DNA from 4 places in the Vibrio rumoiensis genome. Region 2 is predicted to be linked to each of the others. Evidence: predicted binding sites of a transcription regulator. Region 2 holds the regulator's gene; each other region holds the start of a gene.

Region 1 (8,279 bases), 1.2 Mb from region 2:
AATATGCAGATAGCCATTAGGTTCTGGTGGAAAACGCGTATGGATTCCAGTGTGTTTACCATCCGCTAAATCCTTATCAATAATTTGACGGATAAAGTTAGATGGTCGAGCCTCAGCTTCACTCATCGATAGTACCTCAATAAATATAAGAGTCTTTTTATAATTAGGGCTAATGATCCACAATTCTAGCCCTTTACACAACTAGAAGTAGTATTTTCTTTGTTAAAAGCCTAAAAAGAAGCCCAAAGAGTCATAATTCTATTTTTTAGAATAAAAAAAGGCTCCACATAGGGAGCCTTTCTAATCAACGGTGTAGATTTACTTACGGTAAAACAACATCCGATAAGTCATCAGAAGCTGGAATTTCTTTCATCTCTCCAGCAACGATTTCAGCTAATGGGCCGAGAATAACTTGTAGGTTATTTTCACCTAACTTAACAACCCCTTTAGCACCAAGCTTTTTCAACACGGCTTCGTCAACAATAGAGCGATCTTTCAATGTTAAACGTAAGCGAGTGATACAAGCATCAATCGTTGTCACGTTACCATGGCCACCAAGAGCTTTCAGGTATTGACGTGCAACCGCACCAGAAGGTTGCTTTGATTTGCTTGCAGGAGCGGCAACTTCTTCGTCTTCACGACCAGGCGTTTTCATGTTGAACGCACGGATTAAGAAACTAAAGATAAAGAAGTAAGCTGCACCGAATGCTAAACCAATAATCAATAATGTCACAGGTTTCGTTGCTAGACCCCAGTTCAACACAAAGTCGATAAGACCTGCTGAGAAACCAAAGCCATGCAATGTACCAAACATGTTAGCAACCACTAGAGACAGACCCGTTAATACGGCGTGTACCGCATATAGGCCTGGTGCTAGGAACATAAACATGAATTCTAGAGGCTCTGTGATACCCGTTAGGAATGAACAGAATGCAACAGAGAATAAGGCACCAGCAACTTGACCACGACGCTCAGAAGGAGCCGCTAGGTACATAGCAAGCGCACCACCAGGTAGACCAAACATCATGATTGGGAAGAAACCATTCATGAATACCCCAGCCGATTTATCGCCGCCAAAGTAACGGTTTAGATCACCGGTTTTAATGGTCTCTTTCACACTATCAACCACTGCTGTGATTTCTGGTGTTACTGCATTTTTGAACGTAAAGGTATGCTCTTGACCAACCACTAATGTCTTCGCAATCGCTGGGTCTACACACAATTGATGAATATTAGAGAATGCACCCGTTGCCGTTACCATGATTTCTTGACATGAGCCCATACCAAACCAGAAGTAAGAGTTCAGTACGTGGTGAAGGCCAACAGGAATCAACGCACGGTTTAAAGTGCCGTAGATAAACTGACCAACTGCACCAGAAGTTGAGATACCATGAGCTAAAGTATCAAGACCGTGTTGGACCATAGGCCAAACAACGCCAAACACTGCACCCGCAACCACAGCAACCAAGCCCGCCATAATTGGAACTAAGCGGCGACCAGAGAAGAAGGCTAACCATTCAGGCAAACGAGTAGCGTGGAATGCGTTATAGCAATGTCCTGCAATGATACCTGCAAAGATACCACCAAAGAATGACATATTAACGTCAGCATTAATTTGTTGCGCTGTTGCAGTTAAAACGAAATAAGCAACGGCACCGGCTAAACCAGCCGCACCCGCACCATCTTTTGATAAACCAATTGCAATACCTAAACCAAAGAGTAAAGGTAACTGGCTAAAAATCGCATTACCAGCCGATGCCATAAATGCAATATCTAACAGGTCAGGTTGACCCAAACGAAGTAAAAGCGCCGCAACAGGTAGTGTTGCAATAGGTAGCATCAACGCTTTACCTAGTCTTTGTGCGTATCCAAGTATATTCACCGTAATTCCCCCCTATAGGATTTGGTAAAATTCGTATTACTTATTTTTCTTAAAAAATTTAGTACAGCGACAGTCTATGCAATTAATTTTAGTCCGCAAATTAAAAGCCTGTTATTTGTGATCTTTATCAAGAGTTATTTGCCAGTTTGCGTAATTCTTGTGAAGGATTTATCTTATTTAGACTAGATAGTTTTCAAAACTTATTTTATCATGCAAAATAATGAAATAAATGTCCTATTATCCATTTTTGTTTATGTCCTATAGAGGTGTACTGTGAGACTCATTCCACTCAATAATGCAAATGAAGTTGGCCTATGGTCAGCACGTCATATTATCAATAAAATCAATAAGTTTAACCCAACTGAAGACCGACCTTTCGTTTTAGGCTTACCGACAGGTGGGACACCTCTAAACACATACAAGCAATTGATTAAACTTCATAAAGATGGCGAAGTAAGCTTCAAGCACGTTGTCACCTTTAATATGGATGAATACGTAGGATTAGCCTCTGATCATCCTGAATCTTATCGTTCATTCATGTATGAGAATTTTTTTCAGCACATTGATATTCAAGAAAAGAACATCAATCTATTGAACGGTAACACCGATGATCACGAAGCAGAGTGCAAACGTTACGAAGATAAAATTAAATCGTATGGACGCATTAATTTGTTCATGGGTGGTGTGGGTAACGACGGCCACATTGCTTTTAACGAGCCGGCTTCATCATTATCATCACGTACACGTATCAAAACTCTAACCGAAGATACCCGTATTGCAAATTCACGCTTTTTCAATGGTGATATTAGCCAAGTACCTAAATATTCGCTAACTATTGGCGTTGGTACTCTACTAGATTCTGAAGAAGTTATGATTTTGATCACAGGCCATAATAAAGCACTTGCTTTACAAGCTGCGGTAGAAGGCTCAGTCAACCACCTATGGACAGTATCGGCATTACAACTTCATGCTAAATCCGTCATTGTTTGTGATGAACCTTCAACTCAAGAACTTAAAGTAAAAACGGTTAAGTACTTTAAAGAGTTAGAAGCTGAAAACATTAAGAATTTAAAATAAGAGGATGCCAACTATGTATGCTCTGATAAATGCAAGAATCTACACTGGTCATGACGTACTTACAGAGCATGCCGTGATAGTGGATGCAGGTAAAATTCAATCTATTGTAAAAATGGATGATTTACCAAAAGAGATCAAGACACAAGATTTACAAGGGGCAAATCTAAGCCCTGGTTTTATCGATCTACAACTTAATGGTTGTGGCGGCGTGATGCTCAATGACGAAGTCACCGCTGATACAATGCAGATCATGCACAAGGCCAACTTGAAATCAGGCTGCACTAGCTTCTTACCAACATTAATCACTTCATCAGATGAAGATATGCAGCAAGCAATTTCTGCTGCTCGCGAATATCAACAACGTTATCAAAATCAGTCTTTAGGCCTGCATTTAGAGGGACCTTATCTCAACGTTTTGAAAAAAGGGATTCATCGCCCTGATTTTATTCGTAAATCCGATGATGAGATGATCCAAACGATTTGTGATAATCACGATGTGATCGCAAAAGTAACCTTAGCACCTGAACAAAATGCACCAGAGCATATCCAACGCTTAAGAGATGCCGGCATTGTTGTCTCTATTGGCCACACTAACGCAACCTATCGAGAAGCTCGTCAAGGTTTTGCTAACGGCATTACATTCGCTACTCACCTTTTCAATGCGATGACTCCGATGGTTGGTCGTGAACCCGGTGTGGTTGGTGCCATCTATGATACATCTGAAGTATATGCAGGTATTATTGCTGATGGCTTCCATGTAGACTATGCCAACATCCGAATTGCTCATAAAATCAAAGGCGATAAACTAGTATTAGTGACGGATGCCACAGCTCCAGCAGGAGCAGACATGGATCACTTTATTTTTGTTGGTAAGAAAGTATATTACCGAGATGGTAAGTGTGTTGATGAAAATGGCACACTTGGTGGTTCAGCTTTAACCATGATTGAAGCCGTGCAAAATACGGTTGAACATGTAGGAATCGCTTTAGACGAAGCACTGAGAATGGCTACGCTTTATCCTGCCCGCGCAATCGGTGTAGATAGACAGCTTGGCGAAATTAAACCAGGTATGGTGGCAAACCTGACTGTGTTTGATCGTGACTTCAATGTAAAAGCGACGGTTGTTAACGGACAATACGAGCAGACATAGAATGAATGGCGGACAAATTGGTAATGTAGATTTAGTTAAACAACTTAACAGCGCAGCTGTATATCGTTTAATCGACCAACAAGGTCCAATTTCGAGAATACAGGTTGCCGATGTCAGCCAATTAGCGCCCGCCAGTGTCACAAAAATCACTCGCCAACTACTTGAGCGAGGGTTAATTAAAGAAGTAGCACAGCAAGCCTCAACCGGAGGTCGACGTGCTATTTCTTTAACGACGGAAACCTCTCCTTTTCACTCTGTTGCAATACGCTTAGGCCGTGACTATATCCAATTAAGCTTGTATGACTTAAGTGGCCACGAATTAGCCAATCATCATGCTTCATTCAAATATGATAAACAACAAGACCTTCTTGATGGTTTAGTCCTTCATACTCAAGCTTTTATCAATCAACATAAAAAGATTATCGAGCAATTCATTGCTATCGGTGTAACACTCCCAGGCCTTGTTAACCCAGAAACCGGGATTGTGGAATACATGCCCAATACCGAAATCGATAACCTTTCTTTAGGTAAATTACTCAGCGATACATTTAACGTTGAAACTTTTGTTGGCAATGATATTCGTGGTTTGGCACTGGCAGAGCATTACTTTGGTGCCAGCCGTGATTGTCAGGACTCCATTTTAGTCAGTGTTTACCGAGGCACAGGTGCAGGCATTATTGTAAATGGTCAAGTCTTTTTAGGCTCTAACCGAAATGTCGGTGAAATCGGCCACGTTCAAATTGAACCATTGGGTGATCGATGCCAATGTGGCAATTTTGGTTGTCTTGAAACCATTGCTGCTAACCCTGCTATCATCGCTCATGTTCAATCACGATTAGATCAAGGTTTTCCATCTAGCTTGTCTAATATTGACAATTTAACCATGAGCACCATATGCGATCATGCAAACCAAGGTGATGAACTTGCCAGCCAAGCCCTTATTCGTGTTGGACATTATTTGGGTAAAGCGATTGCGATGACAGTGAATTTATTTAACCCACAAAAAATTATTATCGCTGGTGAATTAGTCAAATCGAAAGAAATCATTTTTCACGCGATACAACGAAACATTGAAAGCCACTCATTAACAACCTTCCACAAAAACTTACCTATTGTGGAATCAAAACTTTATACACAACCTACAATTGGTGCATTTGCCATGATTAAGCGCGCTATGCTCAATGGTGTATTACTGCAAAAATTGTTAGGAGAATAAGATAAATAACATTATCTTAAACTGCTTAAGTATATAATTCCTCACGGGTATATCCATTGATATGCCCGTTTTTATTTTAGGAAAATAAACACATGGATATCTTACTCATTATCGCAGCCTTTATTTCTGGCTTCATTGCACTCAAACTGAACCTTCCACCATTAGTCGGATTCTTGATTGCCGGATTTGGATTGCAGTATGCCGGATTTACCACGAATGAGACCATCACAACATTATCCGATCTAGGTGTTACCCTCCTTCTTTTCACGATTGGCCTAAAGCTAGATATCAAAACATTACTTGCCAAAGAAATCTGGGCCAGTGCTACCCTACACAACGTACTCTCTACCGCCTTTTTTACATTAGCGTTATTCGGTCTAAAAACCGTTGGTATCAGTTTATTCAGCGGAATTGATATCTCTCAGATTGTCTTACTCGCTTTTGTATTGTCGTTTTCAAGCACCGTATTTGCGATCAAGAGTTTAGAAGAAAAAGGCAGCATGAATTCAACGTTTGCCACCATATCGATTGGTATTTTGGTAATGCAAGATATTTTCGCGGTGCTTTTTCTTACCATTTCAACGGGTAAGGTACCCGAATGGTACGCCTTAGGCTTGTTTGTTTTGCCTCTGCTTCGACCACTTTTTTATAAAGTTTTAGATAAGTGTGGTCATGGTGAAATGTTAGTTCTATATGGTTTTTTCATGGCATTAGTCATGGGCGCTGGCCTTTTCAACCTAGTTGGAATGAAAGCCGATCTCGGTGCCCTAATTTTAGGTATGCTATTAGCTGGTCATTACAAAGCATCTGAACTTTCTAAATCTCTGTTTAACATTAAAGAGCTGTTCTTAGTCTGCTTTTTCTTAAATATAGGATTATCCGATGCGCCAACAATAGATGGCTTTATTTTTGCCCTTTTACTACTTTTCTTACTTCCAGTTAAAGGCGCACTCTATTACATTGTCATTAATTTATTCAAATTCCGCGTTCGTACTTCATTGCTCGCTTCTTTAACATTACTTAATTACAGTGAATTTGGCCTTATCGTCTCAGGGATTGCTTATAAACTCGGTTGGTTACCGGGCGAAATGATGGTCGCAATTGCGATAGCGGTTTCACTCTCCTTCATTATTGCCGCTCCAATTAACAACCTCAGCCATAAGATTTATCGCTACACCTCTCACTGGCTTAAAGAACAAGCAGATGAAAAGTTACACCTCAAGGATAAACGTATTAACCCTGGACATGCTCAAGTACTTATATTAGGAATGGGGCGCATTGGCACAGGTGCTTATGATGAAATTCGTACCCGCTATGGCAAAATCAGTTTAGGGGTAGAAACGCGCTCTGATGTGGTTCACACCCATCGTCAAAGTGGAAGAAACGTTATTCAAGGTGATGCAACCGACTCAGATTTTTGGGAACGCATTCTAGATATCGCCAATGTAAAACTTGTACTACTTGCCATGCCACATCATAAAGGTAACCAATCGGCGCTTGAACAACTAAAGGCCCGTAATTATAAAGGGCAAACCGCTGCAATTGCTGAATATCCAGATCAAGTAGTGGAAATGACTCAAAACGGAGTCGATGCAGCATTTAATATTTACAACGAAGCCGGAGCAGGTTTTGCTCGCCATGTATGTGATAAATTGAATCCCCAGTTTAAAGTGATGCAAGCTGGCCATTGGGATAAAAGCAATGATCTTACTTAAATGCCATTGATTAGAACAAAATACAACCACAAGTGAATAATATTCACCAAAAACAATAAAATTAAAGATATTATTCACCAATAATCCTTTGATATAATTTATTTCACAATGATAGGTTGCTTTTTTTATTGATCATGGCAAATTGGATTCAACCAATAAATATACCAATCAAAGCTGATTACTGGGTTAACTCGCTAAGATACTCAGTGACGAATTACAACTGGTATGACAATTAAAACGGATTTTAAGGAAAAGAGTATGTGTTCAATATTTGGCATTTTAGATATTAAATCGGATCCTGCGGCGCTTCGTCCACTTGCGTTGGAAATGTCGAAAAAACTTCGCCATCGCGGTCCAGATTGGTCTGGTATTTACGCTTCAGATAAAGCGATTCTCGCTCATGAACGTCTATCAATCGTAGGATTAAACAGTGGCGCTCAACCACTTTATAGCGAAGATAAAAAACACATCCTTGCCGTCAATGGCGAAATTTATAACCACAAAGAAATTCGTGCTCGTTATGCTGACAAGTTTAATTTCCAAACCGATTCTGATTGTGAAGTCATTCTTGCTCTATACCAAGAGCTAGGTGAAGACTTACTCGAAGAGCTAAACGGTATCTTTGCTTTTGTTTTATACGATGAAGAAAAGGATAAATACTTGGTTGGCCGTGATCACATCGGTATTATTCCGCTTTATCAAGGATATGATGAATACGGTAACTACTACGTCGCTTCAGAAATGAAAGCTCTCGTACCAGTATGTAAAACCATCAGTGAATTCCCTCCTGGCTGCTACTATGGATCTGATGATGAAAAACCGGTTCGTTACTACCAACGTGACTGGATGGAATATGCGGCAGTACAAGGAAACCTAACCAGCAAAGAAGACTTAACTAAAGCATTAGAAGATGCTGTTAAACGTCAGCTAATGACAGATGTGCCATATGGCGTATTGCTTTCTGGTGGCTTAGACTCATCAATCACTTCTGCCGTTGCAAAACGATTCGCTGCAATGCGTATTGAAGATGACAGCCAATCTCAAGCTTGGTGGCCACAACTTCACTCCTTTGCTATTGGTTTAGAAGGTGCTCCCGATCTCAAAGCCGCTCGCGAAGTAGCAGATAAGCTTGGTACGGTTCACCATGAAATGACCTATACCGTTCAAGAAGGACTAGATGCTATTCGTGATGTTATCTATCATATTGAAACATACGATGTGACCACTATTCGAGCATCA
Region 2 (8,279 bases):
TACAGAGCAGCAACTACGTGATTACTTAGGCAGCTTTGGCTTTGTCGGTGAGAAAGCGCTCGATAAAGTCGCACCATTTTCAGGTGGTGAAAAAGCGCGCCTCGTTCTCGCCTTAGTCGTTTGGCAAAAACCGAATTTACTTTTGCTCGATGAACCCACTAACCACCTTGATCTAGATATGCGTCAAGCCTTAACCATGGCACTACAAACCTTTGAAGGTGCGATGGTCATCGTCAGTCACGACCGCTATTTACTCCGTGCTACCACCGATGATTTATACCTGGTCGACGCCAAACAAGTCGTGCCATTTGATGGTGATTTAGGGGATTACTACAAATGGCTTACCGAACAACAAAAGCAAGATAAAAAAGACGCACAGCCTGATAGCACGACGGAACCAAGTCAAAATAGCGCCGCAGCCCGTAAAGAACAAAAGCGACTTGAAGCAGAATTACGTAAACAAAGTGCACCAATTCGCAAAAAACTGACACAACTCGAAGTAAAAATGGACAAACTGAGCGCACAATTAGCCGATGCTGAAGAACAACTTGGCGATGTTTCTCTCTACCAAGATGAAAATAAGGCTAAGCTTACCGAAGTATTAACATTGCAAGCCTCCAGTAAATCTCAGTTAGAAGACGTTGAAATGGAATGGATGGCCTTGCAAGAAGAATTGGAATCTCTTAATCAATAATGACGCAATATAACCCTCTGCCTTTAACTTTTGAACGCTTATGGCAATTTAGTTTGCAACATTACGGCGTGCGTGAAATAAAAGAAGCTTGCTTAGTTTTACAGAACCGGCATAAAGGCAAGGTTAACTTAGTCTTATTATTAAAATGGCTCGATGAACATGAATTGAGCCTTTCTGAACAGCAATGGGAACAATTAGATAACGCGATTGAGCGAACTGAAACCCTATTGCAACAATTTCGAGATTACCGCCGCAAAGCCAAACCTCACTTACCTGATACACTTTATCGTGAATCACTGCAATTTGAATTACAATTAGAACGCCAACAACAATCCGATCTTGTTCATTGTATTAATCATCTTGATCTATCATCAAGAACGAGCCAACCAATGACTCATCTTTATTGTCAAAAACTAGGCGCGCCACACCTGTCAGCCATTTTTTATAAGATAGAAAATTAAAGGCTAATCTTCATGCCATCTACAAAATATATTCCCTTACTTCTGGCCAGTTTCATCACCCTACAAGCAATGGGTCTACCAATTAAAATCGGTGATGCATTGGGTTAGGACAAAGGAACACTAAAAGCGTACCGCTAAGGCACCACCTCTAGTGTTTGGGTAGATAATCATCCTTACTTGGGCGATAACGCTGCTGACTTCACCATGCCACTTGGCTATCGCCAACCTATTTAACCTCAACTGCAATTCTTTAGAATCTGTGGTTTTCTGGAGCTCATAAATGATCATTCCATGGCAAGACATCGATCCTGATACACTCGATAACTTAATCAAAGAGTTTATCCTACGTGAAGGTACCGATTACGGTATGCAAGAAACCTCGCTTGAAACCAAGATCAAACAAGTGAAGGGACAACTAAAATCAGGCAGTGTCGCGATTGTTTTCTCTGAACTGCATGAGAGCGTCGATATCAAATCCATCAATGAGTTGAGCTAGTGAAAAAGCGGTCAAATGGTGCCGCTATTTATTCTTGTGGATCATTCATCTACACTATCTCTCAATATTTAAGTCGAAAGAAAGGATTATCATGTCGGCAAAGCATCCCATTATTGCAGTAACGGGTTCATCAGGTGCAGGAACGACCACCACCTCAGAAACCTTCAGAAAAATGTTCAATATGATGGGCATCAAAGCCTCTTGGGTTGAAGGCGATAGCTTCCATCGCTATACACGCCCAGAAATGGATGTCGCGATCCGTAAAGCCAAAGAGCAAGGTAAACACATCAGTTACTTTGGCCCTGAAGCGAATGACTTTCCCGCTCTAGCTAATTTTTTCCATCAATTTGGCAAAGAAGGTACGGGTAAAGTTCGTCGCTACTTACACAGCTTTGATGAAGCCGTTCCTTACAATCAAATGCCTGGCACTTTCACACCATGGCAGGACCTACCTGAAAATACCGATGTTCTTTTTTATGAAGGCTTACATGGTGGGGTGGTCGATGGTGATGTTAATGTCTCCAAACATGTGGATTTTTTGATTGGCATGGTGCCGATTGTTAACCTTGAATGGATTCAAAAATTCGTCCGTGATACTCGAGACCGTGGACATTCACGTGAAGCGGTGATGGATTCAATTGTGCGCTCAATGGACGATTACTTAAATTACATCACGCCACAATTCTCCCGCACTCACATTAACTTCCAACGTGTACCCACCGTTGATACATCCAATCCGCTTAATGCCAAAGGCATACCGAGTTTGGATGAAAGCTTTGTGGTGATCCGATTGCGTGGAATTAAGAATGTTGACTTCCCATATCTGCTCGCAATGATTGAAGGTTCATTCATGTCACGTCATAACACACTTGTTGTGCCGGGCGGTAAGATGAGTTTTGCGATGGAATTAATTATTCAGCCGCTACTCCATCAATTAATCGAAACAGGAAAAATCGCCTAAAAGTGTTACTCAGAACACACTTAGTGCCGACTCTGTGACATTGAACACGGTTTAATCCCCTAAAACCCCACACTTAGCCGATCAAAGTCAAGAAATCCGCTCTAGAAAGGGGTAGTATTGAAGGGCGACTGCAACAAAGTTTGTAGCTATAACAATTAACACCTATTCTATTTGACCAGTTTAGCCGGTCTCAGGATGAATGACTCAAAACTGAGCAAGCCTTGTAGAGGAAGTAACAAATTATGGTTCTAGGTAAACCTCAAACTGACCCAACATTAAAGTGGTTTCTATCGCATTGTCACATCCATAAGTACCCATCAAAAAGTACTTTGATTCACGCAGGCGAGAAAGCAGAAACCCTTTATTACATCGTAAAAGGGTCCGTGGCTGTATTAATCAAGGATGAAGAAGGCAAAGAAATGATTTTGTCTTACTTGAACCAAGGTGACTTCATTGGTGAATTAGGCCTATTTGAAGAAGACCAAGAGCGTACTGCTTGGGTTCGAGCCAAATCACCTTGTGAAGTTGCTGAAATCTCATTCAAGAAATTCCGTCAACTTATCCAAGTTAACCCAGATATTTTGATGCGTCTTTCTGCACAAATGGCAAAACGTCTGCAAATCACTAGCCAAAAAGTAGGTGACTTAGCATTCCTAGACGTAACCGGTCGTATCGCTCAAACGCTACTAAACCTAGCGAAACAACCTGATGCAATGACGCACCCAGACGGCATGCAAATTAAGATCACTCGTCAAGAGATTGGTCAAATTGTAGGTTGTTCACGTGAAACGGTTGGCCGTATCTTGAAGATGCTAGAAGAGCAAAACTTGATTTCTGCCCACGGTAAAACCATCGTGGTTTACGGCACGCGTTAAGCATTACATCGCGTTTAGCAGAGTTACAAAATTAAAAGCCACTGAATGATAAGTTCAGTGGCTTTTTTAGTATTCGAGTTTCGTTATTCGGGCGCTACGCTGCTTGTGGATCGAAAAAGATGAGAGCCGAGAGCCGAGAGCCGAGAGCCGAGAGCCGAGAGCCGAGAGCCGAGAGCCGAGAGCCGAGAGCCGAGAGCCGAGAAGATTGTGCAGCGAGACAAACTAATGTCAATAATTCTTTCAGCTCCCGAGCCTAGCGTCCTAGACACGAATATCGAAATTACCCTATTGCCGGCAACATCCCAAGGCTGATCATAACTTGAACTGAAATAATCACCACACCAACGGCAAGTGTTAGCATTAAGGCTGGCGTTCCACCGGAAACGGTAAACGACTGAGTCTCTTGGTTTAGGACTCGAGAACGCATCACCATCGCAACCGGTAATAAAATGGCTAAAATCGCTAACGCAATCGCTGCATAACCTAAGGCCATAATAAAACCTTGTGGGTAGAACAGCGCAAAACATAACGGTGGTACAAATGTCACTAGTGCAATACCAACACGGCCACCTTTGCTTTGATTCTTATTTAAGCTGTCACCTAAAAATTCAAATAAGCCTAAACTCACACCAAGGAAGGAAGTGATTAACGCCAAGTCGGCAAAGACAGAAACGACTTGTGAAATCACCGAGCTATGAATCACTTGTGAAAGCGTGCCCACTAAAGCGGTAACATCACCCGCTTGTGAAAGCGTGGCTTGTTCAACCACACCGAGCGTGGCCAGCTGCCATAAGATGTAGACGACTAGCGGTAGTAAAGAACCGAAAACCATCACCTTTTTCAATGCTTGCATATCAAGGTTCAAATAACGCACCACCGCAGGGATGCTACCGTGAAAACCAAAAGAGGTAAAAATCACAGGCAATGCAGCAATAATCAAGCCTTTCTCTAATGGCATATTAAGTAGATGAACCGCTTGAATATTGGGCGTTAAGAAGAACAACATCACGGCCATCGCAATGAGCTTGCAGGTAAATAAAACTCGGTTAACGCGGTCGACCGATGAGGTACCAAACGTCACAATCGCAGCAATAATGATGGTGAAAATCAACGTACCGATACCATTAGATACATCAATAGCAAACCAGTTATGTAATTTTTCATTAAACTGACCACCACCGCCCGCGATGTAAGCGGCACACAGTGCATAGAAAAGAAAGAGCATGGCAAAAGTCGCCACCCATTTTCCTTTGTCACCCAAAAATTGTTTCGCTAACGTGTGTAGAGTGGCATCGTAATCAGCATGTTGGTGCAGCTCTAACATGAGCAATGCGGTATAGGCCATTAACGCCCACATCCCAATCATAATGATTAAAGAAGTGCTAAAACCTAAGCCTGCCGAAGCAATTGGCAAGGCCAACATACCTGCGCCAATCGTAGTGCCAGCAATAATCAAAGTACTGCCAAAAACCTTTGAGTTACTCATGAGTGTGTCTTTTACCTAGTGGAATATTTAGCTGACACATTACCATTTATCAGAAGTAAATCGAGGTGAAAAGTCGAGATATTGATTAAACATTCGACAAAATTGACTTGGAATGGGGTTTTATTGGTGTGTATAAAAATAATTACACATGTAAATAAAAATAAACCCAGAGAGAGATTCCCTCCAGGTTTTGACATCATTGGCTTTCAAAGATTGAAATAATAAAGCTTAAATGCCGTATTGCGCACGGTATGCTTTTACCGATTCAAGCTGCTCAGCATTACCACCTTGCTCTTCAAGGTACGTCACAAGATCGCCGAGGCTAATGATCGAAATCACTGCACAACCAAAATCTCGTTCTACTTCTTGAATCGCCGATAACTCACCTTTGCCTTTTTCTTGGCGATCGATGGCCACTAAAACGCCTGCTAGATCAGCGCCATTGGCTTTAATGATTTCCATCGATTCACGAATCGCGGTACCGGCTGTGATCACATCATCCACCAGCATAATGCGACCTTCTAACGGGTTACCCACCAGATTACCGCCTTCGCCATGATCTTTGGCTTCTTTGCGGTTAAAACAATAAGGCGTATCGATATCGTGATGATCGGCAAGTGCTACTGCTGTCGTCGTTGCAATCGGAATGCCTTTGTACGCAGGGCCAAATAACACATCAAATTCAATACCAGAATCAGCCAAAGCTGCCGCATAAAAGCGACCTAAGCGCGCAAGATCACGACCAGTATTAAACAAACCCGCATTAAAGAAATACGGACTAGTACGGCCAGACTTTAAAGTAAACTCGCCAAATTTAAGAACTTGTTTCTCAAGGGCAAACTCAATAAATTCACGTTGATATGCTTTCATAAAATATCTCTATTTGGTCCCTAGTTTCTAGTGTCTAGTCCCTAGAGGGTTTCATCTTCAATTTCAGCTGTAACAGACTCAAATTGTACTCAAAAAAATAGCCCCTCAATGAGGAGCTATAAAAACAAACTATTCCGCCAGAGTGGCTTTCTGGACCGCGATAATATCGTTAATGCCTTTCTCGGCTAAATCCAGTAACTGATTCAATTCTTGACGAGAGAACGCTTCGCCCTCGGCGGTGCCTTGCACTTCAATCATCTTACCTTCTTCGGTCATCACCACGTTCATATCGGTATCGGCAGCAGAATCTTCCACATACTCTAAATCGCATAACGCGTGCTCACCTAGAATACCCACTGAAACCGCAGCAACGTGACCTTTCATCGGGTTCTTCTTCAATTTACCAGAAGCCATTAATGATTGAATCGCATCAGCCAAGGCAACACTTGCACCAGAAATAGAAGCGGTACGTGTGCCGCCATCCGCTTGAATCACATCACAATCAACGGTGATCATCATTTCGCCGAGTACCTCTAAATCGACGACCGCACGTAGGCTACGAGCTATCAGACGTTGGATTTCCATAGTACGGCCGCCTTGTTTACCACTGGCAGCTTCACGACGGTTACGAGTATGGGTTGCACGTGGCAGCATACCGTATTCAGCAGTTACCCAACCTTTACCACGGCCTTTTAACCAACCCGGTACTTTTTCTTCAACACTGGCATTACACAACACCTTGGTGTTACCAAACTCAACCAATACTGAACCTTCAGCATAAGCCGTATAGTTACGAGTCATTTTAATCGGACGAACTTGATCAGCAGCGCGATCATTTGGGCGTAAAGTTGAAGACATAAAGAAATACCTGATTAGCGATAGAATTGGGGCAAGAGTATAACGAGCTTAACGTTAAAAAGCGATCATCACTTAGCCATTTTCACCTTGAGCTGTGCTACCATAGCGGCAGAAAATCACCACATTATTTAGACTAGGTAATCTTCAATGATCTATAGCATGACCGCTTATGCCCGCAAAGAAATCAAATCTGATTGGGGCAATGCCGTATGGGAAATTCGCAGCGTTAACCAACGTTATTTAGAAACTTACTTCCGCCTACCAGAACAATTCCGTGGTTTAGAGCCAATCCTACGTGAGCGTTTTCGTAAGCGTCTAGCACGCGGTAAAGTAGAATGTCACCTACGTTTTGAAGCGAATACCAAAGCGCAAAGTGCCCTCAACATCAATGAAGATCTTGCTAAGCAAGTGATTCAAGCGGCCAACCAAGTGATGTCGCTAACCGGTGAAGACTCCCGCATTAACCCATTCCAAGTGATGAACTGGCCGGGCGTGATGGAAGCACCAGAGCAAGATATGGATGCTATCCAAAAAGAATTGCTTGCGGCATTTGAAGAAGCGATGACCGATTTCATCGACGCGCGTGGCCGTGAAGGTGCCAATATGAAAGCGCTGATCGACCAACGCCTTGAAGCCATCACAGCAGAAGCTGCCAAAGTCCGTGCTCGCATGCCAGAGATCCTACAATGGCAACGTGATCGCCTAATGAATAAATTTGAAGAAGCCAAAATCGAACTCGACAGCTCACGCGTTGAGCAAGAGCTGATTCTACTGGCGCAAAAATCTGACGTAGCCGAAGAACTCGACCGCCTAGATTCTCACGTAAAAGAAGCCAACAACATTATGAAAAAAGGCGGTGCCTGTGGTCGTAAACTCGATTTCATGATGCAAGAATTCAACCGTGAAGCGAATACGTTAGCGTCTAAATCAATTAGTACAGATGTAACCGCATCAGGTGTTGAGCTGAAAGTCTTGATTGAGCAAATGAGAGAGCAAATTCAGAATATTGAGTAATCAACCACTCTGCATTCAAACTAAAACAGCCCTCTTGATTGAGGGCTTTTTATTACTCTCATTCACACCTAGTTACAATCAAACAGATGCCGATTCGAACTTGAACCCTCATCATCTGTCTCTTAGATGTCTTACATAACATCATGATAAAGGTAAGGTTTGAAAACACTGCATCATCTACGTACTTCTACCGCAACTCGCTGGGCACTGATTCTTGTGCTGTGGGTGGTGTTAGTGTGCCTGATGAAAAATATGAATGTGTTGTCGGCGGCTTGCTCGGTGTCGGCTTCTCAATCGAGTAGTGTCGCTGCAAATTTCACTGCATTTTCTGATAATAGCATTGAAAATACAGTGAAATCGGATAGTGCGAGCGAATGCCACTTATCAGAAAAGCTGCTGCAATTTCATTTTCATCAACTTGATAGCGTGGTGATTAGTAACCTATTACCGAGCTTAATAATTGCCGCCTTCCTGTGGTTTAGTCTTACCTCACATCGAATATTTCATAAACCTCCGGTCCCCAAACGGCGACGTCATTTAGAGCTTTGTATTTTTCAAGAATGA
Region 3 (8,279 bases), 450 kb from region 2:
ATCTTTCCAAGTACCTCTGATTCTGGGATGGATATCGCGATATGCCAATTCAGTCCATATTGGTCGCTAAAGCCAGTGACATAGCCAAAGTGTTTTTTATTATCGACAGAAAATTCAAATAAGTGGTCATCGCCAATCGATTGAGATAAGTAAGCTTTGGAGGCAGCATTAATAACTGGATCGGTACTCGCGTAGATGGCACGGCGACCGCCTGAAATTGATAGAGGGTTATGGACTTCCGTTTTTGGTGCATCATCACTGAGCACACTCAGTTTATCTGATGATTCGGATTGAGCGATGAGTCGCTGATCGGCATCAAAGATGAAAATAGAGCGGTTATGCTGATTTTGTTGCTCAGTGAGTAATTGGTTAAACGTTGAAATTTTGATATCAGCAGCAATAACCCCATACAATTGATTAGCTCGCATAATAGGCGTGAGAGCAGAAAGGGTAATATCTTGTTTCTCATCATTATTGATGTAAGGTTCAGACCACATTTGCTTACGTGCGTTGACCACTGGTGCGTACCAAGGACGAGGGTGCATGTTGTAATCTTTGACCTCGTATATCATTTTATCTTGTCTAGTGTGGCCATCAAACACCATTAACGCACCATTCGTTGTCTCATCTTTTAATAGTAGAGATAAAGACTGATCGCCTTCTCTGCGGAACCCATAATAGTAACCGGTTTTATCGATGCCGACATTCAGGGTGTCGAGTTGTGGTAGTTTATCTTTAACACTTTGATATACATCGAATAAAAAGTGGGTTTTATCTTTAGATGTGCTACCAAGCTCATCAAAATGGTGAAGAATAGACTCGCTGAGTGTTGAGCTAATAATAAACGAGGGATACAGAAAGTTGCCCAAATTCGTTTGCACGGTTTGAGCCATTGTCGTTAATTCTTTTTTGCTGATGTCTTCTAAAGTATTTTTGTAACTAATCGATTGAATAACAAAAATAACCGCACTCATTGCGAAGAGAATTAAAGTCAGAGGTAAAATAATAGCAATTCGTAATGTTAAGCGAGGGGCTTTCATGTAGGTCAATGTTTAATAAAAAGACAATGAACAATTATAATAAAAAAACGGTGATCTTGTAGGTATTTTTAATGAAAAGACGCAATTATGCATGCTTCATCAATAATGCATATAAGTTTGTCCGATCGGTATTATAGAGACTGATGTATCATGTGATCTTGATAACATATGACACATCAGTCTAGTAACAATTAATCGACATTGAGCTCTTTTAATTTTCTTGTCAGAGTATTTCTTCCCCAACCTAATAGCTTAGCGGCATCTTGCTTGTGGCCATTCGTGTGGGTTAACGCTGTTTGCAATAAAATACGCTCAAATTCAGGTTGGGCAATATTCAGCAGTTCTGATTCCCCTGCAGATAATGCCGCTCGAGCCCAAGATTCCAACTGTTGTTGCCACGATCCTGTAGAATCATCTTGACCGGTCGTGCGCTTTTCATGGACAAGCTCTGAAGGTAAGTCGTTTGGTAGGACTTCACTACCACTCGCCATGACGGTTAACCAACGGCAGATATTTTCTAGTTGGCGAACATTCCCCGGCCAAGGTAATCGATTGAGGGTTTCAACCGTACTTGGATGTAAGGTCTTCATATCGACCCCAAGTTCATCTGCCGCACGGCCCAAAAAGTGCGATGCCAATTTTTCAATATCTTGGCGACGTTCACGTAATGCTGGAATGTGAACACGAATGACATTTAAGCGATGAAACAGATCTTCTCGGAAGCCACCTTGGTTAACCAGTTTTTCTAAATTTTGATGGGTCGCAGCAATGATTCGTACATCTACACTGACTGGTGCATGGCCACCGACACGGTAAAACTGTCCATCCGCAAGCACCCTTAATAAACGGGTTTGAATGTCTAGTGGCATATCGCCGATTTCATCTAAAAATAGAGTGCCACCATTGGCTTGCTCAAAGCGTCCTTGTCTTACGCTATTGGCACCGGTAAATGCGCCTTTTTCATGACCGAATAATTCTGATTCAATAAGATCTTTTGGAATCGCCGCCATATTTAAGGCAATAAACGGGTTTTTAGAACGAGGGCTATGGCGGTGTAAAGCGTGAGCGACTAACTCTTTACCGGTTCCTGATTCGCCATTGATCAAGACTGAGATTGATGAGCGAGATAAACGGCCAATTGCACGAAACACTTCTTGCATCGCAGGAGCTTCGCCCAAGATTTCTGGCGTCACGGTTTTTAGACTTTCTTCGTTGGTTGTTGAGTGCTTTTGTTCATAACTATGCGTAATGGCCCTTTCAACGAGAGTAAGGGTTTCATCAATATCAAATGGTTTTGGCAAGTATTCAAATGCACCTGTTTGATAAGCATTGACCGCTGCATCTAAATCGGAATGGGCGGTCATGATGATCACGGGTAAATCAGGATGACTTCCTTGCACTTGTTTTAGCAGCGCTAAGCCGTCCATACCTGACATACGAATATCTGAGATTAAAACATCTGGGGTCTCTCGCTCTAATGCCAGTAACACGCTTTCGGCATCGGCGAATGTTTCACATTGGATATTGGCTGATGATAATGTTTTTTCTAATACCCAACGGATTGAGCTGTCGTCATCTACGACCCATACAAATCCTTTACTCATATCCTAATTCCTTGCGCAAGTTCGATAAGTTAAACAACATGTGAGGCCACTCTTTATTGGATTTAAACCGTTTGGATCGGTAGATAAATCGTAAATACGGTATGCCCTGGCCAGCTTTCAACATCAATCTTTCCGTTATGCTGGTCGATAATATTTTGTGAAATAGATAAGCCTAAGCCAGTTCCGCCTTCTCGCCCGCTGACCATTGGATAAAACAAGGTATCTTGTAATTCACTTGGAATACCTGGCCCGTTATCTATGATTTCAATGCGAGCCACGAGCTTATGACGGTGGCCATGAATATTGGCTTGATAGACGGTACGAGTTTTAATCGTAATGGTGCCATCTGGTTGTGACGCTAGAATCTGGGCTGCATTGCTGGTGATATTTAAGAATGCTTGCTCAACCTGATCGGCATCCATCACGATATTCGGCATGCTCGGATCATAATCTCGCTCGATCAACACTTGGTTACCAAATTCTAGCTCGACCAATTGACGTGCTTTTTCTAGTACTTCATGCAAATTGACGGGGATTTTTTTACCCGGCTTTTGTGGGCCGAGTAGTCGATCAACCAAAGCACGTAGACGATCCGCTTGTTCTATGATGATCTGGGTGTACTCGTTTAAATTCGGGTCGGGCAGCATGCGACCTAGTAGCTGAGCGGCGCCTCTCAGCCCACCAAGTGGGTTTTTAATCTCGTGTGCCAATCCTCTGACCAATAGTTTCGCTGCTTGTTGTTGAGCGTGCTGGTTAAGCTCTTGACTTAAGCGGCGTTGTGAGTCGATTTTACGAATTTCGACTAATAGCATTAAGCGTTGGTCATGTTGTGATTGGACAGAAAGTGGGCTGGCGGTGACTTCAAGTAGCATGGGTTTTCCATTAATGACGAAAGTCACGTCACTGTCGGTAATGCTTTGTCCGCTTTGTAATGGTTGCGTAAATAATGCCAAATCCATAGAGGCATGTTGTATTAGCTGAGATAACGCTGTGTTGAGGAGTCGTTTGGCACTTTGTGAGAATAATTGTTCAGCGGCAGGGTTGGCATAATGCACGGTCAATTTTTCATCAAGCAATAAAGTTGCCGTTACCATATTGCCAAGAATAGTGGCAATAAGATCATCGCTTTGGATGGTGTGATTAGTCATTACGCTCAAATCCATTTAATTGCACTAAAAAGGTGCACCTGAAAGTTTCAGTATGGAGCATGATAAAATTGAGCACAAACAAAAATACACGTTTTTATTTTTGTTTTAAGCAGTTACATGAGTATAGCGCTTACTTTTACGACGAATAAGGGCTTATTGCTTTGCTGATCATACTACTACTTCACAGTTGTTCTATGTAGGTGCACTGTGATTGTATTAGATGATGCAATAACCTTGCCGCTTTCGACAACATTGACTGAAAAGGTGTGTGTTCCTCGGTCTATATTGTTTAACTCCCATAACGAGGGCGTTTGAGGTGCACCATAAGGTTGCGTATCCATCATTAATTGTAGAGATTCACCGATTTTTAGCTTTCTGTTGAGCTCAACTTGCACTGTTATGAAGCCTCGATTACTGCGGATTGTCTGATCGTCTTGTAGATTGGCAATCTTAAGCGTGATTTTTTTCTGAGCTTTGGCCGGTTTTGGTGAGTCATCTTGTTTTGTTATTTCGGTGTCGTTTGGTGTGTTATTGCTTTTAGAGTTATCCGTAGAGCTCAGTAGGGCCTCAGTAGGTTGTTTGGCAACTTGAGTGCTATCACCATATTGAGGCTCAGGAGCCGGCGCTTTAATATCTGGCAACGAGACCATTTCTTTAGTGTTTACTTGGGCTGGGGGCGGGCTATCGCTAAAGTGAGTGACACCTTTTTGGTCTGTCCATTTGTAGACTTGTCCTGCGAGAACGGATTGGCCCATGATGAGGTTAAGTAACAATACTGATATAAAGATCCGTTTCATTATGGGTACCGTGTTGTTGAAAATATCTTATCAATAGCTTAATCGATGGCTATTTGACCACAATAAAAAAAAGGCTCACCTGAGAGGCGAGCCTAAAATTTTTATCTGGTTTACACCGTTACAGAATAATTCTGATCAGGTTAACCGGTTTTGATTATACCGAGTAGTATAATTCAAACTCTAATGGGTGTGTTGCCATGTTAACGCGTTCTACGTCTTTTGATTTCAGAGCGATATAAGAATCGATGAAGTCATCAGAGAATACGCCACCAGAAGTTAAGAACTCACGGTCTTCGTCTAGTGCTTTTAGAGCGATTTCTAGTGATTCTGCTACTTTTGGAATCTCAGCTGCTTCTTCTGCTGGTAGGTCGTACAAGTCTTTATCCATAGCATCGCCAGGGTGGATCTTGTTCTTAATACCGTCAAGGCCAGCCATTAGCAATGCCGCAAATGCTAGGTATGGGTTCGCTGCTGGATCTGGGAAACGAGCTTCAATACGACGCGCTTTCGGGCTTGGTACCACTGGAATACGAATCGATGCTGAACGGTTACGTGCAGAGTATGCAAGCATAACTGGTGCTTCGAATCCAGGAACTAGACGCTTGTATGAGTTAGTTGATGGGTTAGCAAAGGCGTTGATTGCACGCGCGTGCTTGATGATACCACCGATGTAGTAAAGCGCTAAATCAGATAGGCCGCCGTACTTATCGCCAGCAAATAGGTTTACACCGTCTTTTGCTAGAGATTGGTGAACGTGCATACCAGAACCATTATCACCAACGAGTGGCTTAGGCATAAAGGTTGCCGTTTTGCCGTAAGCGTGAGCAACGTTATGCACGACATACTTGTAGATTTGAATCTCATCAGCTTTTTCAGTTAGCGTGTTGAAACGACATGCGATTTCGTTTTGACCCGCTGTTGCGACTTCATGGTGATGCGCTTCAACAACTAAGCCCATTTCTTCCATGATTAAACACATTGCAGAACGAATATCTTGAGATGAATCGACTGGTGCAACTGGGAAGTAACCACCTTTCACGCCTGGACGGTGACCTTTGTTGCCTTCTTCATAAGAAGTACCTGTGTTCCAAGCCGCTTCTACATCGTCAATTTTAAAGAATGCGCCAGAGATGTCGTTACCGTATTTGATGTCATCAAATAAGAAGAACTCAGGTTCTGGACCAACAAGTACCGTATCAGCGATGCCTGTTGAACGCATGTAATCTTCAGCACGTTTTGCGATTGAGCGTGGATCACGGTCGTAGCCTTGCATAGTGGCAGGCTCAAGAATGTCACAGCGAATATTTAGCGTTGCGTCTTCTGTGAATGGGTCAAGAACTGCACTTGATGGATCTGGCATCATGACCATGTCAGATTCGTTAATGCCTTTCCAGCCAGCGACTGAAGAACCATCGAACATTTTACCGTCTTCAAAGAAGTCAGCATCTACTTGGTGAGCAGGGATAGAAATATGTTGCTCTTTACCTTTGGTATCGGTAAAGCGTAAATCAACAAATTTAACTTCGTTTTCTGTGATCAGAGAGAGTACATTTTCTACTGACATCTTGGATAACCTCCGGTGTTATTAATACTGTTTGAACGATAAAAGTGATTCAACCCAATGAATCTAGCTTTCAGCGATCTTGATTTAAAAAATAATCAATGATGCTTTCAATAAAGCCAAAATCGTGCCAAAAAAATAAATCCTTAAAAAACAAAAAGATAAAGCTATTCATTCCAATTAAGTGCATTACTGTGCACTTAAATGGTGCTCGATTGCATTGTTTTGGTGCGGTGCGCGCCATTGTGATGCAAACGGTTAAATAACTCCCTCTATTCAGCCGAGAATTGATCGATTTGTCAATGTAAAAGGGTGAGGTTTGGTACAGCATGGTGCGTAAAGCACATTATTTTTTATTTATTGGTCTTGCGGGGGGGAGCGAATCTTGATGCGACTAGGATGGAAAGTCTTTTATACATGAGAAAAACTAAGCCATTTAGCTGATTATATTCATTATTTTTCGATGAAAAGTTGAGATTAGAATCTCAGTTAGGCGAGATTGCTTGACGTGGTTTACACTAAAATGGTCATTTACGGGTAATATTTATCCACTAATGTGACATATTCCTAGGTTTTTTCTTAAAATCTGGTACATTTACGACCGTTTTTTTAATCAAGTTCGCCCAATACTTGGGTGTCTTTTATAAGTGAATCGAATTCCATGACTACTCCACAGATTGATAAGTTAAGAAATATCGCGATTATCGCGCACGTTGACCACGGTAAAACAACCTTGGTTGATAAGCTTTTACAACAATCGGGTACACTTGAATCTCGTGGTGAAGCTGAAGAGCGCGTCATGGATTCAAACGACATCGAAAAAGAACGTGGCATCACCATCTTGGCGAAAAACACCGCGATTAACTGGAATGATTTCCGCATCAACATCGTAGATACCCCAGGACACGCCGATTTCGGTGGTGAAGTTGAGCGTATCATGTCAATGGTTGACTCTGTATTACTTATCGTTGATGCGGTTGATGGCCCTATGCCTCAAACGCGTTTCGTAACACAAAAAGCATTCGCACATGGTTTAAAACCAATCGTTGTTATCAATAAAATTGACCGTCCTGGCGCTCGTCCTGACTGGGTTATGGATCAAGTATTCGACCTATTCGACAACCTTGGTGCAACGGATGAACAGTTAGACTTCCAAGTGGTTTACGCATCAGCACTAAACGGTTGGGCGACACTAGAAGAAGGCGAAACAGGCGAGAACATGGAACCCCTATTCCAAGCGATCGTTGATAACGTTGAATGTCCAAATGTTGATATTAATGGCGCATTGCAAATGCAAGTGTCTCAACTTGATTACAACTCTTATGTTGGTGTTATCGGCGTTTGTCGTGTTACTCGTGGTAGCGTTAAAGCGAACCAACAAGTTGCTATCGTTGGTGCCGATGGTAAGAAGCGTAACGGTAAAGTCGGTACGGTTCTTGGCTATCTTGGTCTTGAGCGTCATGAAGTTGAACAAGCTAACGCTGGCGACATCATTGCGATTACGGGTCTTGGTGAGCTTAAAATTTCTGACACCATCTGTGATGTCAACAATGTTGAGCCAATGAAGCCACTTTCAGTGGATGAGCCAACAGTAACCATGACGTTCCAAGTAAACACTTCTCCGTTCGCGGGTAAAGAAGGTAAGTTCGTGACTTCACGTAACATCCTTGAGCGTTTAGAAAAAGAATTAGTGCACAACGTAGCATTACGCGTTGAGCAAACTGACGATCCAGATAAATTCAAAGTATCAGGTCGTGGTGAACTTCACCTTTCAATCCTAATCGAAAACATGCGTCGTGAAGGTTTTGAATTAGCGGTATCTCGTCCTGAAGTTATCATTAAAGAAGAAAATGGCCAGTTAATGGAACCGTATGAGAAAGTGACTATCGACGTGCTTGAAGAGCACCAAGGTGGCATCATGGAAAACATCGGTATCCGTAAAGGTGAGCTAACCGATATGGCACCAGATGGTAAAGGCCGTGTACGTATGGACTTCGATATGCCTTCTCGTGGCTTGATTGGTTTCCAAACGGAATTCCTAACGCTAACTTCTGGTTCTGGTCTTCTTTACCATACTTTCGATCGTTACGATAACCACAAAGGTGGTACCATCGGTCAACGTCAAAATG
Region 4 (8,279 bases), 1.3 Mb from region 2:
GTTTACAAACCTCGTAAGTCGCTTTTTCAAGTACTGATAACGCTAATTTCGTTTCAGCTTCATTGACTGGCTTAAACGCTGAACCGCCTTTTTGAGAAACCAATAGGCGGAAATCGGTATTATCTAATGTCGTCGTGTCAGCGTGAATATCCCAAAACTCTTCAGGGATAAAAGCATTGATTTCACGCTCACGCTCAACCAGTAATTTCACCGCTACCGATTGCACTCGACCAGCGGATAAACCACGTGCCACTTTTTTCCAGAGTAATGGCGAAGCCATAAAGCCCACTACACGGTCTAAAAAACGTCGTGTTTGTTGGGCATTAACGCCATCGATGTTCAATTCGCCTGGAGTTTCAAATGCCTGCTGAATTGCATTTTTGGTGATTTCATTAAAAACCACTCGCTTATAACGTGCATCATCGCCACCGATGATCTCACGAAGGTGCCACGCAATAGCTTCCCCTTCGCGGTCTAAATCGGTTGCGAGATAAATGCAATCGGCATCTTTGGCTAATTTTTGTAATTCAGCGACAACCTTTTCTTTACCCGGTAAGATTTGATAATTCGCTTCCCAATTTTGATAAGGGTTAATACCCATCTTTTTAATTAGGGCGGCTTTATCTTTTTCTTTTTTAATACGAGCCTTTTCTTCTGGGCTCATGCCCTTAGTTGAAATCGCGGCCGCTTTTTTCCCACTGCTTTGACCAGCAGTAGGTAAGTCACGCACATGCCCAACACTCGACTTCACAACAAAATCTTTTCCAAGATATTTATTGATGGTCTTCGCTTTAGCTGGTGACTCTACAATAACAAGAGATTTGCCCATAACTGATTCTAAACATCCTCATCAGGTCGCGTTTATTGACTACGCACGCTGCTTTTAATTAATTGCTTCTTTTTTTACTATCGAGTGAGTTTTAAATAAGATCAACTTGTTTTTTCACTTTTCATACTGAGTGGCTGACATATCGCCAACTTATGTGCAGCGATATCACAAACTCTTTATCGATATTTTGAGAAAAAGAATATTGAAGTTTTTAACGGTGATTACCTATACCAAGCATGCAGTTAGGTATAAACTTTGGTGCTTAACGTGGCGGACAATAACGCCTTATTTAACGATATTCAACCAAACCTTACATTTTTCAATAATGACATTCTAAGTAGGCCACTATGAGTAGTAAAAAAGCCATCTCCGAATTTGAGCTCCTTCTGATCGCAAACCAAGTCATTCAAGAGCATGCCAATTATATGGAAGGAATGCGTGCCACATCAGTGACAGAAAAAGACGATGTATTAATTTTCAAGGGTGAATATTTCTTAGATGAACAAGGATTGCCCACCGAAAAAACCACCGCCGTATTTAATATGTTTAAATACCTAGCACATCATTTATCTAAAGAGTTCACCTTAGAAAATATGCTTCACTAATTGATATATTAAACACTTTAGATAAAAAAATGCCCTAGTCATCGCTAGGGCATTTTTGTGTCATTTCATTATCGATTATTTACGTAGATAAATAGACCAGAACCATAAACCTACAAATACGCTACCACCAATGATGTTACCGATGGTTACTGGAATAAGGTTATTGATGACAAAATCAGCCATGTTTAAATCAGCGAACTGGCTTGCTGTCGTATGAGTCATTTCCCAAAACTCAGCTGGTGCAAAGTTTTTAATACCAATCGCAAATGGAATTTGGAACATGTTTGCGATGCTATGCTCAAAGCCAGATGATACGAACATGGCAACAGGTAAAATCAAAATCAACATTTTATCGGTTAGAGTACGGCCAGCATAAGACATCCAAACCGCAATACATACTAGCAAGTTCGCCATCGTGCCTAGCGCAACTGCAGAGGCAAATGAATGGTGCATTTTATGCTGAGCAATATGCATCGCATTCAGCCCAATACCGCCATGATCACTCATGTATTGTTGAGCCACTAACATGATACCAACCAGCAAAATACAGCCCACGAAGTTACCAAAGTATACTTGAAGCCAGTTTTTAACCAATTGCCCCCAAGTCACTAAGCCGCTCGCTTTTGCAACCACCACTAAGGTTGAACTATACCCGTGATCATTGAAGATGCTTGATTTTATCCTTGAACAGGATCATGCTACCAAACATGAAAATAGAACTTTCCAACCAAAAGAAAAAACAACTTGAACGGATGCACGATTCATCTCGTGACCGTCGAGTATGTGATCGTATCAAAGCTGTCCTGCTTGCTTCTGAAGGTTGGTCTGTTTCTATGATTTCGCAAGCATTGCGAATTCATCAAACGACGGTGACTCGTCATATCAATGACTATTTACAGTCTGAAAAATTAAAACCCGAAAATGGTGGCTCACAAAGTAAACTCAATGCCGATGAAACGATGGCATTAATTGAGCATCTTGCTGAAAATACCTATTTTCATACTCACCAGATTGTTGAGTACGTCCAGAATCAATTCCAAGTGACTTACACTGTCGCTGGAATGAATAAATGGTTACACCATAATGGCTTTTCCTATAAGCAACCTAAAGGTGTTCCACACAAACTTAATCCTGAAGCTCAAGAAGCTTTTATTCAGCATTATCAAGAGCTGAAGCAACTCAATGAACCGATTTTATTTATGGATGCAGTGCATCCAAGCCAAGCGACTAAAATCACTTACGGTTGGATCCGCAAAGGTGAAGATAAAGTAATTGAAACGACCGGTAGCCGTACACGATTAAACTTTGTCGGTGCACTGAATCTAACGGATATATCTACGACAGTGACCGAAAGTTATGAAACGATTGATAGTGAAAGTATTGCCCGTTTCTTTTGGAAACTGAAAAAAGATCATTATCCATTAGAGCAAAAGATTCATGTAATTCTCGATGGTGCCGGTTATCACCGAAGTCAGCTGGTAAAAGATTTTGCCCGGATGCTCAATATCGAACTGCATTATTTGCCCCCTTACAGTCCAAATTTGAATCCAATAGAACGACTGTGGAAGGTCATGCATGAGCATGCCAGAAATAATGTTTACTTCCCGACAAAAGCATCCTTTAAGGATGCAATAAATCTATTTTTTGATGTGACTTTGCCCAAAGTTGCAGGCTCACTGACAACTCGAATTAACGACAATTTTCAGGTTTTGAAATCTGCAACTTCAAGTTAATTGGGTATAGTAAATAATTCACTTCCTGTTACAACGACAAGAATTAAACCAAGGCTAAATGCTAGACCGCCAACAAAATGTGAGAAGCCAGGTGCAACGTCAGCAGTACCGCTGGTTACCGTCGTATAGAAGATAAACGCAATACCAATTTGCATACCAGCAGTCACTGCAAGCATAAAGGTTTTGAAAAAAGATTTATTAACTTTATAGGCACCAGCTGCAGCGGCTTTTTCGGCCATTTCAGGTGGCATTAATGATTCAAATTGATTATTGTCCATTTTCTCTCTCGTAACAATTAGATACAAAATAAGGATGATGGCTGAATATTGCTTTTTAATGTGATCAAATTCAAGCTTTCTAATCATAGTTCAACGTCGGTAAAAAGCTGTTTTCCGATTCGTGACTATTAGTAAAAAATCACAAAAAAGCGCATATCATCGCTTAAAATTAGCATAAAACGCAAAAAACATGGATTTATTCACCACAAAAAAAAGCCCACATGACGTGAGCTTAATTCAATAAAGATTGATATAAATCAGTTCTTATATCGCTACCTAATAATGGGTAGTGATTATAAGATTGGGCGCTGACCTCGTGATATTAATTTAAGCAGCACACTATCGACCGTTTTCGCTGCGCTACCAGAAATTTTATCCGATAACTTTTTCTTACGAACATAGTGCAAAGCTAATACTGATTTTTCTTTAGTTGCCGCGACAATCAAATCATCAGAGGTTTTAATTTCATCCACCAGCCCTAGTTCTAATGCTTGTGTGCCAAACCAATGCTCACCGGTTGCCACTTTCTCTAAATCAAGTTCTGCTCGGTGCTCGCGGATGAAATCTTTAAATAGCACATGCGTTTCTTCTAATTCATGCTTGAACTTATCGCGTGCTTTATCGGTGTTTTCACCAAACATCGTCAGAGTACGCTTGTATTCTCCAGCGGTCATTTGCTCAAACTCAATATCATTCTTCTTCAGCAATTTATGAAAATTAGGAATTTGTGCAATCACTCCGATCGAGCCAACAATCGCAAATGGGGCTGAAACAATTTTATCTGCGACACAAGCCATCATATACCCCCCACTTGCCGCCACTTTATCTACGGCAATCGTCAGTGGTATATTGGCATTTTTCAGACGATCAAGTTGAGAAGAAGCAAGACCATAACCATGAACCATTCCACCACCAGACTCTAGGCGAAGTAGCACTTCATCCCCTTCCTTAGCCACAGAAAGAATCGCCGTAACTTCTTCACGTAAAGAAGACACTTCTTTGGCATCAATACTGCCATTAAAATCTAAAACAAATAAATGAGGTTTACGGCTATCAATCAATTCACCTGATTTTGCCGCTTTCTTAGCTTCTTTCGCTTCTTTTTTATTTTTTTCTTTTTGTTCTTTGTCTTGTGCTTTTTGGCGTGCTTTTAAATACGCCTCGTCATGCAGGTGTTCTTCTAGCTGCGCAACCGTGTCTGTATGCTTTTCTGATAAATCGGTGATCTGTAACTCACCTTTAGCATGGCCACTCTTACCACCTAATACTTTGATACCAACAAACAGCGCAATTACCGCAACGACGAACGTCACGACTTTGGCTAGAAACAGCCCATAATCCAACAAAAATTCCAATATCATTCCCTCAAAACTTGCGGTTTAGTGTATGGTAAGCGAGTTTATATTGATGCTAACCACTTGTTATTTGAAATAGCGCTACATTATTGCATATACGCAAGTGACTTCAAGGTATAGGTGTCGTTATACAGTGATATCTTCAAATAAGATCGGCATAAATGACATAAAGTTAGATAAGGATTTAATACGGTGAATTATTCAGTCTCCCCTTCTGCTCTCGCTGGCAAAACTATTTTAGTCACTGGTGCTGGTGACGGTATTGGTAAACAAGCAGCGCTACACTACGCACAGCATGGCGCAACCGTTATTTTGCTAGGGCGTACCGTGTCTAAGCTTGAAACCACTTACGATGAAATTGAATCTAAAGGTTACCCTCAAGCCGCAATCATCCCGCTGGATATGAAAGGAGCTACCAAGCAAAACTATCTTGATATGGCGGATACGATTTCAGATCAATTCGGTAAACTTGATGGCATCTTACATAATGCTGGCCTGTTAGGTTCAATTACACCATTTGAACAAATAGAAGAAACTGCGTTTGATGAGGTTATGCAAGTCAACGTTAAAGCTCAGTTATTAATGACTCAAGCTTTATTACCATTGATCAAAAAATCAGAAAATGGCCGAATTGTCTTCACATCTTCGACCGTTGGGCATATAGGTAAAGCCTACTGGGCCAGTTATTCCATTTCAAAATTTGCCACTGAAGGCATGATGCAGATTTTAGCCGATGAACTCAGTGATACGCCTGTGCGTGTCAACGCAATTAATCCTGGTGCAACACGCACGAAAATGCGCGCCTCAGCTTACCCGGCAGAAGATACCGAATTACTGAAAACACCAGAAGATATCATTCCCTTATATGTTTACCTCATGGCACCTGAAAGCCAGGAGATTCATGGACAGTGTATTGACGCACAACCAGAGCGTAACAAGCTATTCAAATAGTCCTCTCACTATGATGTTTTAAAAAACAATAAAGTCAGCACTATCGCTGACTTTATTTTTATCCCGAATTTAAGCTTTGCGCTCTGTCTCTTAGCCTTCAACAACCTTTAGCAATAACGAACCATCGTACAATGCTTGTTTAATTAATGCAGCACCAGGCATAGTCGTTTGAGTAAAGAACTTACATTCCACTATAGGGACATCTTTATGAAAAATAGGCAGGCTATATTGCTGTAATGCTTGTTCTATTGCAGGAAATAAAACCGATTTAGCTTTGGTCAAAGCGCCGCCGAGTAAAATTTTTTCAGGGCTAAAGATATTAATCATAATTGCAATGCCTTTGCCTAAATCTCTGCCTAATTTTTCGATCGCCTGCTTTGCAAGTGCATCACCCCTTAATGCTGCAGAACAGATCGTCTCCATCGTAATATTGTTAGTATTTAATGAGGTAGCGACGCCCTGCTCTACTTTTTCAAAGACCGCTTTACATACCGCGTCAGAAGACGCAATAGTATCCAAACAGCCTATTTTACCGCATTCACATAGAGCGCCATCAGGATCCACTTGTATATGTCCCAATTCGCCTATATTTCCATTACGACTATAAGCCAGTCGTCCATTTAAGATAACGCCAGCAGCAACCCCTTGATGATTGCTAATTAAGATTGAGTTGTCCACTTCCTGAGATTGTCCAAACAACATTTCAGCGAGCGCCCAAGCACACGTATCATTAGCAATAAAAACTGGCACACCGGTTTGCGCATAAATTGCAGGACCGAGCGCTAAGTTTTGAATATTAAAATGCGGCATCTGAAGGACTACACCTTCTGAAAAATTCACCAAAGCAGGTAATGTGACCGCAATGCTGGTTATCCTTTCGACTAAATGTGAGTGCTGTACAAAAAAAGACTCAATTTCATCAAGGATACGTTGCTGCAGTTTATCTTGATCGGATGCTTCAATATCAACTTTATAATCGGCAACGACATCACCGCCTAACTCGTGCAAAGCGATAATTAAGTACCCTTTTCCAAGGCGTATTGATAAAAACTGCCAACCCGTATTGTCGGTTTGTAAACCCACCGCCGGACGACCTCGACTCAGTGATTCTTGTACCACCGTTTCATGAATTAAATGCCCTTCCATTAATTCACGCGAAATTTTCGTTATGCTCGCGGGCGCTAAACCACTTAACTTAGATAAATCAATTCGAGAAATAGGGCCAAATTGATCGATAAGTTTATATACACGACCTGTATTGACTTGCTTGATTTGATCAATATGACCAGGCTGAGCCATGTACATAAAGTGCTCCTAATGAAAAACCAGTCGCAATTTTTTTACACTGCGAACTAATTGTGAAGCGCAATGCCACGGTTGCGTGACAGGTATCACGCTTAATTTCTAATTACGCGCTATTCTGACACTTTCAACTGACAAACAGGCATAAAATGAATATGCCCATATACATTTTCAAACAGTATTTTCGAAATAAAGCCATGAAATATCGTTTCAATTAATGGTAACGTAACAATAGTTTTTTAATCATAGATGGAGTTATGCATGTCTCAACGCTTAAGACGCACAAAAATCGTCACTACTCTTGGCCCTGCTACAGATAAAGATAATGTCCTAGAAGATATTATCAAAGCTGGTGCTAATGTAGTTCGGATGAACTTCTCACATGGTTCGGCAGAAGATCATATTATCCGTGCAGAAAAAGTTCGTACTATCGCAGCCAAATTAGGTATCCATGTCGCCATTTTAGGTGACCTACAAGGTCCTAAAATTCGAGTTTCAACATTCAAAGATGGCAAAATCCAACTCAATATAGGCGATAAATTCACCCTTGATAGCGACCTTGAAAAAGGTAAAGGTGACCAATATGCTGTCGGTTTAGATTATAAAGAATTACCAAAAGATGTCGCCCCTGGGGACATTCTTTTATTGGATGATGGACGCGTGCAGTTAAAAGTCACGAATGTAGACGGTAATAAAGTTCATACTGAAGTCACTGTCGCAGGCCCACTTTCAAACAATAAAGGCATTAACAAAAAAGGCGGTGGTTTATCCGCTGACGCCTTAACCGAAAAAGACAAGCAAGACATTATTACTGCTGCGAAAATCAAAGTGGATTATCTCGCCATTTCTTTCCCTCGTAATGGTGAAGATATGCATTACGCTCGCCGATTAGCGCGCGATGCAGGACTTGAAGCGAAGTTGGTCGCCAAAGTAGAACGCGCGGAAACCGTGATCAGCGAAGCAAGCATGGATGACATTATCTTAGCGTCTGATGTGGTTATGGTTGCCCGTGGTGACTTAGGTGTTGAAATTGGCGATGCTGAACTGGTTGGTGTGCAAAAACAATTGATTCGTCGAGCTCGTAGCCTAGATCGTAATGTGATTACCGCCACTCAGATGATGGAATCGATGATCACTAGCCCAATGCCAACCCGTGCGGAAGTCATGGATGTCGCCAATGCGGTTTTAGATGGTACCGACGCGGTTATGCTTTCAGCTGAAACAGC

What was found. Region 2 encodes CRP, which controls carbon source genes, mostly activating them, when cyclic AMP is high. Its sites were predicted from a motif close to TGTGANNNNNNTCACA; they were not measured.
Region 1: the regulator CRP is predicted to act here: its motif matches at 1,999-2,014, upstream of nagE (N-acetylglucosamine-specific PTS transporter subunit IIBC).
Region 3: the regulator CRP is predicted to act here: its motif matches at 6,623-6,638, upstream of typA (translational GTPase TypA).
Region 4: the regulator CRP is predicted to act here: its motif matches at 7,132-7,147, upstream of mlc (sugar metabolism global transcriptional regulator Mlc).

What each region holds. Positions count from the first base shown of each region.
Region 1 is NZ_AP018685.1:1,871,904-1,880,182, forward strand. Features, by position in the region: gene glnS (glutamine--tRNA ligase) at 1-126, opposite strand, end outside; gene nagE (N-acetylglucosamine-specific PTS transporter subunit IIBC) at 323-1,882, opposite strand; gene nagB (glucosamine-6-phosphate deaminase) at 2,156-2,959, shown strand; gene nagA (N-acetylglucosamine-6-phosphate deacetylase) at 2,973-4,109, shown strand; gene nagC (DNA-binding transcriptional regulator NagC) at 4,111-5,325, shown strand; gene VRUMOI_RS08600 (cation:proton antiporter family protein) at 5,418-7,040, shown strand; gene asnB (asparagine synthase B) at 7,299-8,279, shown strand, end outside.
Region 2 is NZ_AP018685.1:291,335-299,613, reverse strand. Features, by position in the region: gene VRUMOI_RS01340 (ABC transporter ATP-binding protein) at 1-694, shown strand, start outside; gene VRUMOI_RS01335 (TIGR02444 family protein) at 691-1,155, shown strand; gene VRUMOI_RS01330 (YheU family protein) at 1,436-1,651, shown strand; gene VRUMOI_RS01325 (phosphoribulokinase) at 1,743-2,612, shown strand; gene crp (cAMP-activated global transcriptional regulator CRP) at 2,855-3,487, shown strand; gene VRUMOI_RS01310 (aromatic amino acid transport family protein) at 3,768-4,973, opposite strand; gene pyrE (orotate phosphoribosyltransferase) at 5,202-5,843, opposite strand; gene rph (ribonuclease PH) at 5,973-6,701, opposite strand; gene VRUMOI_RS01295 (YicC/YloC family endoribonuclease) at 6,849-7,715, shown strand; gene VRUMOI_RS01290 (hypothetical protein) at 7,875-8,279, shown strand.
Region 3 is NZ_AP018685.1:2,610,838-2,619,116, reverse strand. Features, by position in the region: gene VRUMOI_RS11950 (bifunctional diguanylate cyclase/phosphodiesterase) at 1-1,040, opposite strand, end outside; gene glnG (nitrogen regulation protein NR(I)) at 1,232-2,644, opposite strand; gene glnL (nitrogen regulation protein NR(II)) at 2,707-3,792, opposite strand; gene VRUMOI_RS11935 (DUF4124 domain-containing protein) at 3,969-4,589, opposite strand; gene glnA (glutamate--ammonia ligase) at 4,744-6,153, opposite strand; gene typA (translational GTPase TypA) at 6,812-8,279, shown strand, end outside.
Region 4 is NZ_AP018685.1:1,713,729-1,722,007, forward strand. Features, by position in the region: gene topA (type I DNA topoisomerase) at 1-829, opposite strand, end outside; gene VRUMOI_RS07900 (YciN family protein) at 1,177-1,434, shown strand; partial or broken gene VRUMOI_RS07905 (formate/nitrite transporter family protein) at 1,510-2,082, opposite strand; gene VRUMOI_RS07910 (IS630 family transposase) at 2,142-3,167, shown strand; partial or broken gene VRUMOI_RS07915 (formate/nitrite transporter family protein) at 3,176-3,445, opposite strand; gene sohB (protease SohB) at 3,739-4,800, opposite strand; gene VRUMOI_RS07925 (YciK family oxidoreductase) at 4,993-5,751, shown strand; gene mlc (sugar metabolism global transcriptional regulator Mlc) at 5,842-7,056, opposite strand; gene pyk (pyruvate kinase) at 7,315-8,279, shown strand, end outside.